Linked DNA regions of Catalinimonas alkaloidigena. The protein of the gene in region 2 interacts with the protein of the main gene of each other region in a pairwise test. Links are inferred from orthologs where the notes say so. Each region holds a gene or a part of one and is shown on either strand. Other genes may lie near its edges.

What was found.
Region 1: the proteins of ung (region 2) and OKW21_RS27265 interact in binary tests that used the Escherichia coli proteins (3 or more experiments, as listed by UniProt). The link is inferred for Catalinimonas alkaloidigena from one-to-one orthologs.

Annotation. Positions count from the first base shown.
Region 1 is NZ_JAQFIL010000001.1:6,748,741-6,753,853, reverse strand. The notes cover bases 2,366-5,113. They hold OKW21_RS27265 (nucleoside-diphosphate kinase), read right to left. Parts: upstream 4,076-5,113; coding sequence 3,656-4,075; downstream 2,366-3,655. Other genes in these bases: OKW21_RS27260 (S66 peptidase family protein), read left to right, coding at 4,225-5,113; OKW21_RS27270 (lysylphosphatidylglycerol synthase transmembrane domain-containing protein), read left to right, coding at 2,520-3,590; OKW21_RS27275 (segregation and condensation protein A), read left to right, coding at 2,366-2,520. Also shown: dxs (1-deoxy-D-xylulose-5-phosphate synthase), read right to left, coding at 1-1,564; more of OKW21_RS27275, read left to right, coding at 1,765-2,365. UniProt on the Escherichia coli protein: Major role in the synthesis of nucleoside triphosphates other than ATP. The ATP gamma phosphate is transferred to the NDP beta phosphate via a ping-pong mechanism, using a phosphorylated active-site intermediate.
Region 2 is NZ_JAQFIL010000001.1:2,341,188-2,349,835, forward strand. The notes cover bases 2,609-5,327. They hold ung (uracil-DNA glycosylase), read left to right. Parts: upstream 2,609-3,496; coding sequence 3,497-4,159; downstream 4,160-5,327. Other genes in these bases: OKW21_RS09630 (O-methyltransferase), read right to left, coding at 2,609-3,027; apaG (Co2+/Mg2+ efflux protein ApaG), read right to left, coding at 3,028-3,414; lepB (signal peptidase I), read right to left, coding at 4,231-5,327. Outside these bases: OKW21_RS09615 (DUF4136 domain-containing protein), read left to right, coding at 1-473; OKW21_RS09620 (chromosome segregation protein SMC), read right to left, coding at 674-1,597; OKW21_RS09625 (methyltransferase domain-containing protein), read left to right, coding at 1,659-2,252; more of OKW21_RS09630, read right to left, coding at 2,242-2,608; more of lepB, read right to left, coding at 5,328-5,349; dapB (4-hydroxy-tetrahydrodipicolinate reductase), read right to left, coding at 5,428-6,156; OKW21_RS09655 (DUF5683 domain-containing protein), read right to left, coding at 6,159-6,836; OKW21_RS09660 (ParB/RepB/Spo0J family partition protein), read right to left, coding at 6,842-7,756; OKW21_RS09665 (ParA family protein), read right to left, coding at 7,776-8,549. UniProt on the Escherichia coli protein: Excises uracil residues from the DNA which can arise as a result of misincorporation of dUMP residues by DNA polymerase or due to deamination of cytosine.

The DNA.
Region 1 (5,113 bases), 4.4 Mb from region 2 along the record:
TATGGCCGATAGTAAGGATCGCTACTTCTTCTCCATCCTGTATTTTTCTTCCTTTGCCTACTTCTATTTGTTCCATTGGCGTTTGCCACTGAGGCATCACTCCTTGTCCACGGGGATAGCGGATGGTAAAGGGACCATCTTTGTACAAAGTAGCAGTGTACATCAGGTTTCTTAGTTCCGCCTCATTCATGGGGGCAGATACCACCATATAGGGTAGGCAGCGCATGTAAGCAAGATCATAAGCCCCATGATGCGTAGGACCGTCAGCTCCGGCTACCCCAGCTCTATCAAGACAAAAGATTACTGGTAACTTCTGTATGCAAACGTCGTGAATGACCTGATCATACGCCCGTTGCATAAAGGTGCTGTAGATATTACAAAAGGGAGTCAAACCCTGAGTAGCCAATCCGGCAGAAAAAGTGACCGCATGCTGTTCAGCTATACCCACATCAAAAGCACGGTCAGGCATGACCTTCATCATAATGTTGAGAGATGAGCCGGAAGGCATCGCAGGTGTAATGCCCATAATTTTTTTGTTTTGCTGGGCTAACTCTACAATTGTTTCTCCGAACACCTGCTGATATTTAGGCGGCTGAGGAACATCATACACTTTTTTGCGAATCTCACCCGTTACCTTATCAAATTTACCAGGGGCGTGCCATTTGGTCTGATCTTTTTCTGCTAATGAGTACCCTTTTCCTTTTACGGTTACACAGTGTAATATCTTGGGACCGGGAATCTTCTTAAGATCTTTCATCACATGTACCAGATGGTCCACATCATGGCCATCTACCGGACCAAAGTAACGAAGGTTAAGCGACTCAAAAAGGTTACTTTGCCTAAGCAGAAAAGCTTTAATACTGGTTTCTACCTTGGAAGCAACTTCCTGGGCACTCTTGCCAAACTTACTGATCTTGCCCAGCATCTTCCACACATCATCTCTTACCTTATTGTAAGTCTGGGAAGTCGTTATATCTGTCAAATAGTCCTTCAATGCGCCCACATTAGGGTCTATAGACATACAATTGTCATTGAGGACAATAAGTAAATTTGTATCGGCCACACCTGCATGATTCATGGCTTCAAAAGCAATTCCACCGGTCATGGCTCCATCACCAATTACTGCAATATGCTGCTTGTCTTCTAGTCCCTGATAATTGGATGCAACCGCCATGCCCAATGCGGCTGAGATAGAAGTTGAGGAATGCCCTACACCAAAAGCGTCATATTCACTTTCGCTACGTTTAGGGAAACCGGAGATTCCATTATAAATACGGTTGGTATGAAAGGTGTCACGGCGGCCGGTAAGAATTTTATGCCCATAGGCCTGATGCCCTACATCCCAGACCAGTTGATCGTAGGGAGTATTAAATACATGATGTAGTGCTATAGTAAGCTCCACCACACCAAGGCTAGCCCCAAAATGGCCGCCATATACAGATACGGTGTCAATGATGAATTGCCTTAGTTCCTGAGAGAGTTGGACTAGTTGGTTTTGATTGAGGGCTTTAACGTCAGCAGGGCTATTAATCTGGGCTAGAATCGGACCGGGCTTAATGAGCATGATGAAATTTTTCTTAAATGTATTTTTGAAACTATGACAATCAACGAATGTTTTACTTTTTTAAAACCCTTTTACCATAAATAAGGTGCAAAGGAACGATCTTTTTTCATAAGAGAACATTTATTGCATAATAATGTCATAAATTTGCTTAGATTTTATGCTAGTAAATTTACTGATTCATAAGATAAAAGAAAGACCCCGTGAGTTTTGAGATTAAACTTCCTCGCTTTGAAGGCCCCTTTGACTTGCTTCTCTTCTTTATTGAGAGAGATGAGCTGGATATACATGATATTCCAATATCTAAAATCACGGATGATTTTCTCAGCTACATAAGGCATTTAGAGGCTATGAATATTGAGGTCGCCAGTGAGTTTATCCTGGTGGCGGCTACACTTATGCGTATTAAAGCCAAGATGCTACTACCCCGTCCTGTGCTTAATGAAGAAGGAGAAGAAGTTGATCCGCGTGAGGAATTAGTAAAACATCTGCTTGAATATAAGAGGTATAAATCAGTTATCAAGGAACTGGCTGAGATGGAAGAAGAACGCGCTTTAAAACATGAACGCGGAAATCTTGTTCAGGAAATTAAGAAACTTGCAGAAACTAATAATGTAGAGGCTGAGCTTCAGGATGTAACCTTATATAAGCTATTAAAGGTGTTTGAACGTGTTACTCAGCGGTTTGAGCTTAAACAACGCGAAAAACCTCATCAGGTAGTACAATATCCATACACCATTTCCGGACAAAAAGGTTATATACTTAGCAATCTTCAGAATCGTAAAAGGGTATCATTTCAGGATATCATCAGTGACGATCCGAATAAGATAGCCGTCATTTTTAATTTTCTTGCGATCCTGGAATTGCTTCAACTGAATGAAGTAACCCTACAAATTGGCGAAGGCTTTAACAACTTCTGGGTATTAAAGAAGGAAGACGAAGATGTACGTGTTGACTAATGGATATTAATTCCAAAAAAATATTTAAAACGCTTAATCCTAATAAGATATGGATACCTGTGGCTATAGGTCTGGGTATCGTATTTTATATGTTTTACAGCGATCCCGACCTTACAGCAGACAAGCTAAACCTTATTTTTGAAGCTTCTATGCTTCCTATAGTACTAGCTCTTCTGGTTATTTTTGCCCGGGATGCCGGTTATGTATACCGTATCAAGACCCTTACGAATGACGAACTTTCCTGGGGCAGCAGTATTTATGTCATTATTTTTTGGGAATTTGCCTCAGCAGTGACGCCTTCTATTGTAGGAGGAACTTCAGTAGTCGTGTTTATTTTGGTAAAAGAAGGCATAAGCCTGGGAAAGTCCCTAGCCTATGTCATGCTGACAGCTATTCTGGATAACCTCTTCTTTGTGCTGGTGGCCCCTCTGGCCTTGCTCTTTACTGCCCAGGAGCTTTTTCCTGATGCCAGCGAGATGGAAGTGAAGCTGGGGAATAGCCTGCAGGTTCTTTTTCTGATCAGCTATGTGCTCATCACAGTCTATACATTTTTTATGTTCTATGCCATATTTATAAGGCCGAGAGGCTTTAAATGGCTGTTGCTCAGAGTGAGCTCCATAAGCTTTTTGCGTCGTTGGAGGCATGCGGCGAGTAAGCATGGGGATGAAATCATTATAGCTTCAGAGCTACTCCGAGGTAAGAGGTTTAGCTATTGGGCCAAAATCGTAATCGCTACTTTTTTAATTTGGTCGGCACGCTATCTCATGCTCAACTGCCTGATCGCAGCTTTTACCAATGTTACTCCCATGGAACACCTGCTGATCTTCTGCAGACATCTGATGATGTGGATCACCATGCTCATCTCACCTACACCGGGTAGTAGTGGTACAGCTGAGTTCTTTTTTACGCAGTTTTTTACCGAGTTTTTGGGGGATTATACTTTTGTAACCAACATTCTTTGGAGAATGCTTTCTTACTATCCCTACCTGATTCTGGGAGCAATTTTTCTTCCTAAATGGATCAGAAGAGTATTTTTTAAAAAGAAGTCCTCCAAAGTAGCACAGCAATAAAAAAAGGAAGACATTTATATGCCTTCCTTATTTAAATTTCTTTTCAGTATTTCTTCGGAGTAAAACTAGAAGCGTTCTGTCCCTGCAAAGAAGAAGTTACCTTCATTAGCGGCGGTCTCATCCGCATCAGAACCATGCACGGCATTGGCTTCAATAGACTTTGCAAATAATTTACGGATGGTTCCTTCCGCTGCGTCAGCGGGATTAGTAGCACCGATCAGTTTACGAAAGTCTTCCACCGCATTGTCTTTTTCCAAAATCATGGCGATGATGGGCCCGGAAGACATATAAGTAGTAAGGTCTTTGTAAAAAGGGCGTTCTTTGTGTACTGCGTAGAATTGTCCGGCGGTTTCTTCAGTCAGCTTCGTCATTTTCATGGCCGAAATCCGAAAGCCCGCTTCCTGTATCATTTTAATGATTGCTCCGGCATGGCCCGCTTCCATCGCATCGGGCTTAATCATGGTGAATGTTTTTTTTCCTGCCATATCGTGTTTACGTTTAGTATTGGTCAATGAAATTTTCCGCAAAGCTAAGAGTTTATTTTGTACTGACCATCATTTTGCGTAAAAGAGCTGGGCTGCCAGTAGCTTTATCTTAAAAACCTTAACTTGCGGTCTTCAAAAAGTATAATCCCATGCACAGAAGAAAGTTTATTTCTAACCTCTCTGCTTCAGCTTCCGCTCTGCCTTTTTTAGGTCTGAAACCCACAAAGTCTGATGGACATTTGCATGCTATGGCAGAAAAAATCATTCCAGAGCGCCTTCAGCCAGGTGATACTATCGGCTTGTTGACCCCTGCTACCTACCTGACCGAAGAGCAATTACGTAATGCAGTTACTGCGTTGGAAAATTTAGGGTTTAAGGTACGCTATTCGCCTAATATGCTGGTAAGAAAAGGTTATCTGGGAGGTACGGATAAACAAAGGGCTGAAGACATCAACCAGATGTTTGCCGATGAAGAGATTGATGGAATCATGTGCGGGAGAGGGGGCTACGGCAGTGGGCGCATACTTCCTTATCTGGATTTTGATATGATCAGGAACAATCCCAAGCCTTTCATTGGCTTCAGTGATATCACTGCGCTCTTGTATGGCTTCTATGGTCAAGCGGGCCTGGTGTGTTATCATGGTCCTATGGGTACCTCTGATTATAATGAAATAACCACCAGCTACTTTAAAAAAGTGCTTATGGAGCCCCAAAACCAGCTGGTGTACGACAATCAGGAAATAAAACCTGTGCTAGGTTTGGACGTGGAAGAAGGTGAGTTAGAGGTAGAAATGGCATCCCCCACACAGATGATTACTCTTACACCCGGTCAGGCAGAGGGCGAACTAATAGGAGGAAACCTATCCTTAATGAGTATGCTGGCCGGCACGCAGTATGACCTGGATATGCAGGAAAAGCTAGTATTTATAGAAGAAGTAGGGGAAGCTCCCTACCGGATAGACCGCATGTTAACCCAGCTGTTGCTGGATAAGAATAAATTACCAGCTGCTGCCGGCATTGTACTGGGTGTTTTCAATG
Region 2 (8,648 bases):
AAGGAGATTTTAAAAAGTATAAGACTTTTAATTTTCTCGATACCAGAAGCTCAGGTCCGGATTCCAGCATCCAAAATCATATCATAGAAGAATCTATCAAAGCAAGGATGGAATTACAGGGTTATGATTACTCAGAAGAAGCTCCACGTTTGCTGGTTTCATATAAGATATTTTATGATAGTTTATTCTTTACAGGTTATGAACAGCCCGATTTAGAAATGTTTATTGAATATGAAGAGTCAATAGACAAAGACATGGATCCAGTAAAATATAACCTGCGACAAGGTACACTTTTAGTGCTTATCTATGATCGTGAGCGGAAAAAATCAATATGGCAAGGGTATGCATCTGGTGTTTTCGGTAACCAATACTTTAATGACAAACGTTATCTTCAGGGGGCAGTAAGGTCAATCTTTGATCAGTACAAAGTATTTGCTGAAGGTTTTGTGGTAGAAAAGAAAAAGTTACGGTAACACTTCTACTTCGCTATGGCACAATATTGATTTTCAGAATTTTACCGGATCATATACGTTCCGGTTTTTTTATGTAAGTACCAAAAACTAAAATGACACACAGGAACCATTCCCTTATTCTTTTAAAAATTCAGACGCAAAAAGCCGCTTAAGTAGCGGCTAAACAATTATGAGATTGAAAATAGTTGGTTCATTTAGCCTCAACGTATTTCAAAATTTGTTTTACCTATGATGTAATCGTCTGTATAAATTTCAATAGTGTGTCGACCTTCAGCATAATCACTTCCTTTTTCATAAAGAAATGTTAGTTCTTGTTGGGTATTATCAAAAAGGATCTCTTGCTTTTGCGTGAAGAAAACTTCTTTGCCATCCTTCATGAAAGTGCCTGCCCCCTTAGCTACATCAAAAATCACATTACCGTCTGGGTCAATCACACGTACCATGATATCTTTACCTTCTACTGGAGCCACATCATTTTTCGCCAGATTAAATTTTAGCTGTAACTGTTCAATTTGATTGTTACGATAGCGGTCTCTTTCTTTGGCATTCCCCCGACCATTAATTCCCATGACGCTGATGTTCTCAGCTTTTAGCATTGAAGCTACTTCTACCTTTTCAGAAAGCTGCTCATTATTAGTTTTTACTTCACTGATGGTTTTATTTAACACTCTCTGATCTTCCTTGAGCTCAGTGTTTTCCGCATATAAAGCTTCATTAAGCTCTTTTAATTCGGCGATTTCAGCGTCTTTTTTGATAAGCAGTTCCCGATAACCTTCTACACGATTTCTGATTTGATCATAACGTTTTTGAGCTAACTGCCCCTCGTTCTGTAACTGTTCTTTTTCCTGCTCCAACGTTTCTCTAATTAACCGTAGTTCTTCTACATCCTCACCTAGCTTTTGTAACTCTTCAATCTTTAGGTTAAGCTCGTTACTCATGGATTCCAGCTTGTTGTAGGTTTCTTCCAGTTCCTCTTTACTACTTTGTAGCTCAGTACCCATTTCCTGATTGTTTTGGTAATAAAGGAAAAGCGTAACTACGTTTACCAGAAGCAACAGGCCAATAACAGTGATTAAAATAGTTCTATTTTTGGATCGTTGTTGCTCAGTCTGATTCGTTGACATAAATTGATATAGTTATTTGTTCTTTAATGTGTAAAAATAGTAAAATATTTCTTTCATACTTATGTTAGACAAGCTTGATGAAGATTACTGGTCTCAGCGATACCGAAATGAACAAACAGGCTGGGATATTGGCCAATTATCTCCACCGCTCAAACATTATATTGATCAAATTAGTCAAAAAAGCCTATCAATTTTGATACCCGGTAGTGGTAACGCTTATGAGGCAGCCTATCTGATGGAAAAAGGTTTCTACAATACCCATATTTTGGATATATCAGAATGGCCTTTAAACCAATTTAAAAAGCAAAGCCCTGATTTTCCTGCAAATCAAGTGCTTCATAAAGATTTTTTTGCATTAGAAGGTTCATTTGATTTGATATTTGAACAGACATTTTTCTGCGCTTTAAAACCAGATTTGAGGCCTCAATATGTAGAAAAAATGCTCAATTTGCTAAAAGGTGGCGGTAAACTGGTAGGCTTACTCTTTGACGATCCTCTGTATGATGATCATCCTCCATTTGGCGGAAGCAAAGGAGAGTACCTCGCACTATTCCGACCCCACTTTGATATTCATACATTTGAAAAGAGTTACAATTCAATCAAAGCCCGTCGGGGAAGGGAGCTTTTTATGATATTGCAAAAGCCTAAAAACTGAGCAGATAGTGTTGCTTTTTTTTAAGTGGTGTGAAGAAAAGGAGGCCCGCATCAAATATATCCAGGCTAAGCCTTACCTCAGCTTGCTTATACAGCTCTTTCCAGGCTTTTTGCATCCCTGAAGACCAATAAATGTCATCTAAAACAAAAATGCTCCGTTCATGTGATTTCTCCTTCAACCATTCGTAATAGTTGAGCGTAGGTTGATACCTGTGATTTGCATCCATATAAGCGAAATCAACAGAATCACATTCAGATAAAATCAATGGTAAGGTATCATCTATATTGCCTTCTATAAGATGAATATTCTTAATTTTCCATGTTTTAAATAGCTTGCGAGCTAAATGGGCTGTCTCAGGGCATCCTTCAAAGGTGTAGATTGTTGCGCTGGGATTAGCAGCTGATAAATATAATGTGGTAATTCCCAGACTGGCTCCCAATTCAATAATGATGTTTGGTTTTTGGTCTGATATAAGTCTGTAGAGCAAGCGACAAAATTTAGCATCGCCTAGGCTATAAGATGCAATGCTGCTCACCTGACGCCTATTATTTTGCGATACTCGTGATTGTGCCCCGGGAGATTTTACAGTAATCGTATTTTTATCCTTTAAAAAAATGCTACGGAAGTTTTCAATCTCCTTGAATATCTGCTCATGCTGATCTTGCTTCACCAGTTCTGTATAAAAACGATATACAAAGGGTGCATGCAGAGAATGTTTATCTACTGCATGAAGCCAGTGATATAAATAACCTTTTACTAATGAATAAGGAATCAATCAGTTAGATCGGTAGGGAGCGAGCATGCTGAAGGCAGGAATAGCGGCCTGGAAGTTTTTGCCGTCCACAACTCTTTCCATGAGGTAAGTGCCATGCATTTTTCCAATGCCTGATTTTAAATTACATCCGGAAACATATTGGTGAGTGTCTCCGGGTTCCAGTACGGGCTGCTTTCCAACCACACCTTCTCCTTCAACCTCACGAACAGGGTAACCAGCATCAGCGATATACCAATGCCTTCTCAATAACTTTACTGTATGTTCACTGTTGTTCTCTATGGTAATGTGATAAGTAAAAACATAATGGTTTTGTGCGGGACTTGAATAGTCTGGCTGATATTCAGTAAATACTGTTACTTTAACACCCTCTGTTACTTCTGTTACCATTTGTGCAATTTCTTTCTTTTTTTACGACTAAATATAGCTAATAGTTTAAAATAACCTAAAATCTGATTTAATTCTTTATTTGATGGATGTAAAAATTGCCCCCTCCTGGAAAAAACACCTTAATGATGAATTTACTAAGCCTTACTTTATGAGCTTAGTAGAGTTTGTAAAGGATGAATATGGTAAACATACTGTATATCCTCCCGGAAAAGAAATCTTCCGAGCCTTTGATCTCACTGACTTTGACAATGTAAAGGTAGTCATCCTTGGTCAGGACCCTTATCATGGGCCAAATCAGGCAAACGGTTTGGCTTTTTCCGTGCGTGATGGTTTGAAAATGCCTCCTTCTCTGGTCAACATATTCAAAGAGATCAAGCAAGAGTATGGCAAGGAGTTTCCTCCCTCGGGTAATCTGGAAAGATGGGCAAAGCAAGGGGTACTACTTTTAAATGCTACGCTCACAGTAAGAGCACGTCAGGCAGGGTCACACCAAAAAAAAGGGTGGGAAGAGTTTACAGATTCTGTGATTAAACATATTTCTGAGGAAAAAGAGAATGTGGTATTTATGTTATGGGGAGCTTATGCACAAAAAAAAGGTGAAATCATAGACGAAACTAGGCATCTGGTACTTAAATCACCCCATCCTTCCCCTTTCTCCGCTGACAGGGGTTTTTTTGGGAATGATCACTTTAAAAAGGCAAATGCATTTCTTAAAGAGAAAGGTAAAGAAGAAATAGATTGGTAAGAGTTTAGCTATAAGATTTTGGAATTAGGGATTAGAAATATATTTCTCCAACCCCTAAATCCAAAATTCCTTTATTCTATCAAATTAAACAGCCTGCTCCAACGGATTTTATCTATGAAGCTAGCATTCGGGTCTACTGATAACCAGATAAAGAAGGCTTTACCAACGATATGATCTTCAGGAACAAATCCCCAGAAACGTGAATCTTCTGAATTATGACGGTTGTCACCCATCATAAAATAGTAATTTTGTTTAAAAGTATATTCATTTACTTCTTGCCCATCAATATATAGCTTACCATCACGGTTTTCTACATTTTCATTTCCTTCATAATGTTCAATGACGGTAGCATATTTAGCAATATTACCTTCGTCTAAAGTTACAGTCATACCTTCTGCAGGAACCTCCAGGGGGCCAAAGAAATCGGCATTCCAGGGGAAGAGGCTGGCATCAGGATAAATTCTGGGATTTACCTGATCTTCGTTATAGGCAGCTGAATGTACAGCATTTACAAAGGGTAGCTTGGCAAATTCGTCCGCAATCTCAGGTGTACATAATACAATGTAACCGCCCTGTGTAAGGTTATATTCCCAAACTTCAAAATTGTCAAAAACACGATCGTTGATCACCTCATCAGTGGCAATAAAATACCTGAACTGTGCTCCCTCGGGGGCTTCAACAGTTTGTCCATTCACTACTACCTGGCGATCCTGCACTTCAATGACATCTCCGGGAATTCCTATGCATCGTTTGATATAGTTAGTTTTAAGATCAGTAGGATGCTGAAACTCAACAGGATAATTAAATACTACCACATCATTTCTTTTCACTTCAGTAAAGCCTGGAAGACGAAATTGTGGAAGCTGAATCCAGTCCACATAGGAAGGAATATCAGTACCCCAAATGGTTTGGTGAGTCAAAGGAACCTGTAATGGAGTCTTGGGGGTTCTGGCACCGTAATGCATTTTACTCACAAAAAGAAAGTCTCCCACCAGCAAAGACTTTTCCATGGAAGGGGTGGGAATGGTAAATGCTTCTAAAAACAGCCAACGAATAATAGTGGCTGCCACGACAGCAAAAACGATCGCATCCACCCATTCTCTGGTTTTGGATTTAGGGTGCTGATGTTTCCTGTTGTCTGCAGTATCTTCCGTAGTATTTTTTTCTTTTTTCTTGAGAAATGTCGCCATAAGAGTTGATTCAGAACGAACTATAATATTTCAGACTAACGCTGATTTAAAATTAATAATGCCTCTAAAGTTAAATAATTAAAATTTGATGAAATCATTCATACTTAAAATTCCCTTTTTGTTTTGAAGCCATTCAGCCACTAAAACAGCTCCTAACGCAAAGCCTTCTCTACCATGAGCGGTATGTTTGATTTCAATATCATCAATTTCAGAATGGTAAGTCACCACATGTGTGCCGGGCACATCACCTTCCCTTTTAGAAGTTATAGGTAAATTTTGCTCAGGTAAATTCTCATACTCACCTTTCAAGTACCAATCATTGATTTGGGAGAGTTCTTTGAGCATCCCCTCAGCAAGCGTAATCGCAGTTCCACTGGGAGCATCTTTTTTCTGAGTATGATGCACTTCTACCATAGAGGGTTGATAGTCAGGGTAGGCGTTCATCATCTTGGCCAAAAACTCATTGAGCTTGAAGAAAATATTTACACCAATGCTAAAATTTGAGGCATAGAAAAATGTTCCATTTTGCTCAATGCAATAATCTTCAATAGCGGGCTTCTCTTTGAGCCAGCCGGTAGTGCCTGAAACCACAGGGATATTATTTTTTAAGCAGTAGCGGATGTTTGTTGGTGCAGCTTCAGCTTGGGTAAACTCTATAGCCACATCTATATTTTGCGGTGACAATTGGCTTAGAATATCATCCCGATGATCAACGTCAACTTTTTCAATGATTTGATGGCCCCGGTTGATAGCTATTTTTTCTATAGTCTTCCCCATCTTGCCGTATCCGAGGATAAGAATATTCATATTTATTGTATTTTTAGTTTCAATGAAAACCCAAAGGCTGGCACAAAATTACCTCCCCCACCAGCGTAAGTGAGAAATTGCCCGACAGAAGGCTGCATGTCCATACTCAGTTCTTCGCTTACATCAAACTCAATCAGGTGCGCATCTACGATTGCTTCCATTATTTGTAATGCATAAGCACCCGCCATAAGTATGTAGGTAAAGTCCCGGTCTCTACGGGTTTGTTCTACTCCCGAGGAAATGTTAAAACGTAACCCATTTAGCGGGTTTTCTTCTGGTAAATCATTTTCCTCGGCAATATTGGCTCTTCTGAATAACAGATAACGATCATGATGCCATGTCGCTACCCAACCCAAAGTAATAAAAGTGCCATAGACTATGGGTAATTTCCAGACCGATCCATTGTAAATCTGGCCTAAACCAGGTAGTGCTGCAGCATAAAGTGCCGCTTTGTGTGGAATTTTCTTTTGGTTACGATCACTAAAAACAATCACTGAGTCAGGTGAGAGATCTTTATCTTTCTGATCCGTTCCGATTAAAGCTTGATCGTTTAATTCAATCGTATCTTTTAAAATAACAGTCTTATTAGACTCTTCCTCTACCTGGGCTAAACCGTTAGAAATATTAGCCAAAACCAAAAAAAAAGCAGCAATGCAAAAAGTGCTAATTTTAAGTGCCATAAAGCCTACATTTCTAAAAGGTCCAGAATTCTGTTAAGGTCATCAGCCGAAACGTAGGGGATTTTTATCTCTCCTTTATTCTTACCACTGGAACGTATCTGTACACGTGTACCGAAATGAGAAGATAACTTTGTCTGTAATTGACGTATCTGGTAAGCTGCTTCAGGATTCTCTTCTTCTTTGGAAGGCTTTTCTTTTTTTCTGGGAATGGATAGCTCCCTTACCAAAGCTTCAACTTTTCTTACGGAAAGGTCATCGTTTACCGTTTTTTCAAAAATATGGAGCTGCTGGTCTACATTATCTACATTGATGATGGCACGGGCATGCCCCATAGAAATACGGTTATCACGCAATGCCGCTTGAATATCGGGAGGAAGTTTAAGTAAACGGAGATAGTTATTTACCGTAGAGCGGTTTTTACCTACTCTTTCACCTAACTGTTCCTGACGAAGGTCACATTCAGAAATCAACCTTTGGTAACTCAGTGCGATTTCAATGGAGTTCAGGTTTTCACGCTGAATATTTTCAATCAAAGCCATTTCCAGCATCTGCTGGTCATTGGCAGATCTGATGTAGGCAGGTATTTCGTTCAGCCCAGCGATTTTGGAGGCCTGTACGCGACGCTCTCCTGAAATGATCTGATAGCGATCATTGCCCATCTGGCGTACTGTGATGGGTTGTATGATACCCTGGACTTTTATTGACTCGGCTAACTCTTCCAGTGCGTCCTGATCAAAATCTGTTCTGGGCTGAAAAGGGTTAACATCTATTTTGTCTAATGCGATTTCGTTTATACTACTTACTTCCTTAACTGCCTGTTCTTTACGGCTTGAGTCGGAATCCTCTAATAAGGCTCCAAGTCCACGGCCTAATGCGTTTTTTCTCTTGGGATTTTTACCAGTCATCTTTTTACTATTCATTCCTCTTCACTAAACAATACTAAATGGTGATTCCGTTTTTCTCTAAAATTTCTCTTGCTAAGTTTAAATAGCTGGCTGCACCCTTGCTTTCGGCATCATGTGCGATTGTAGGTATGCCAAAACTCGGGGATTCGCTCAGCTTGATATTTCTTGGTATCAACGTTTTGAAAACCATATGTTGAAAATGGTTGCTTACTTCTTCTACTACCTGGTTGGAAAGCCTCAATCGTACATCGTACATCGTAAGTAAAATGCCCTCAATTTCCAGTCCGGTATTAAGCCTGGTCTGAATGATTTTGATCGTATTAAGAAGTTTCCCCAAACCTTCAAGCGCATAGTATTCACACTGTACGGGAATGATGACTGAATTGGCAGCAGTCAACGCATTGATCGTGATCAAACCCAATGAGGGTGAACAGTCAATGATGATAAAATCGTACTCCTCTTTGATAGGCACAAGCGCTTCGCGCATCCGGGTTTCCCTGCTATCTAAGCCAACCATTTCTATTTCAGCACCAACCAAATCAATATGTGAGGGCAGCAGGTAAAGGTAGTTGGTCTCAGTACTGACGATAGTATCTCTAACATCAATATCGTCTACCATGCATTCATAAATACTGTTTTCAATTTCCTTGGGGTTAAAACCTAAACCAGATGTAGAATTTGCTTGCGGATCAGCATCAACCACCAAAGTTTTGTACTCTAGTGCCGCCAGACTGGCCGCTAAGTTAATAGCACTAGTTGTTTTTCCTACCCCTCCTTTTTGATTAGCGATTGCTATAATTTTGCCCATTGAACGTGTTGGCTAGGTTAGTAAAATGAATAATATGAGTGATATATTAACTTTATTTCTTTAATTTGTACTTAATCAATTGATAGGCAAAGTTTTTTG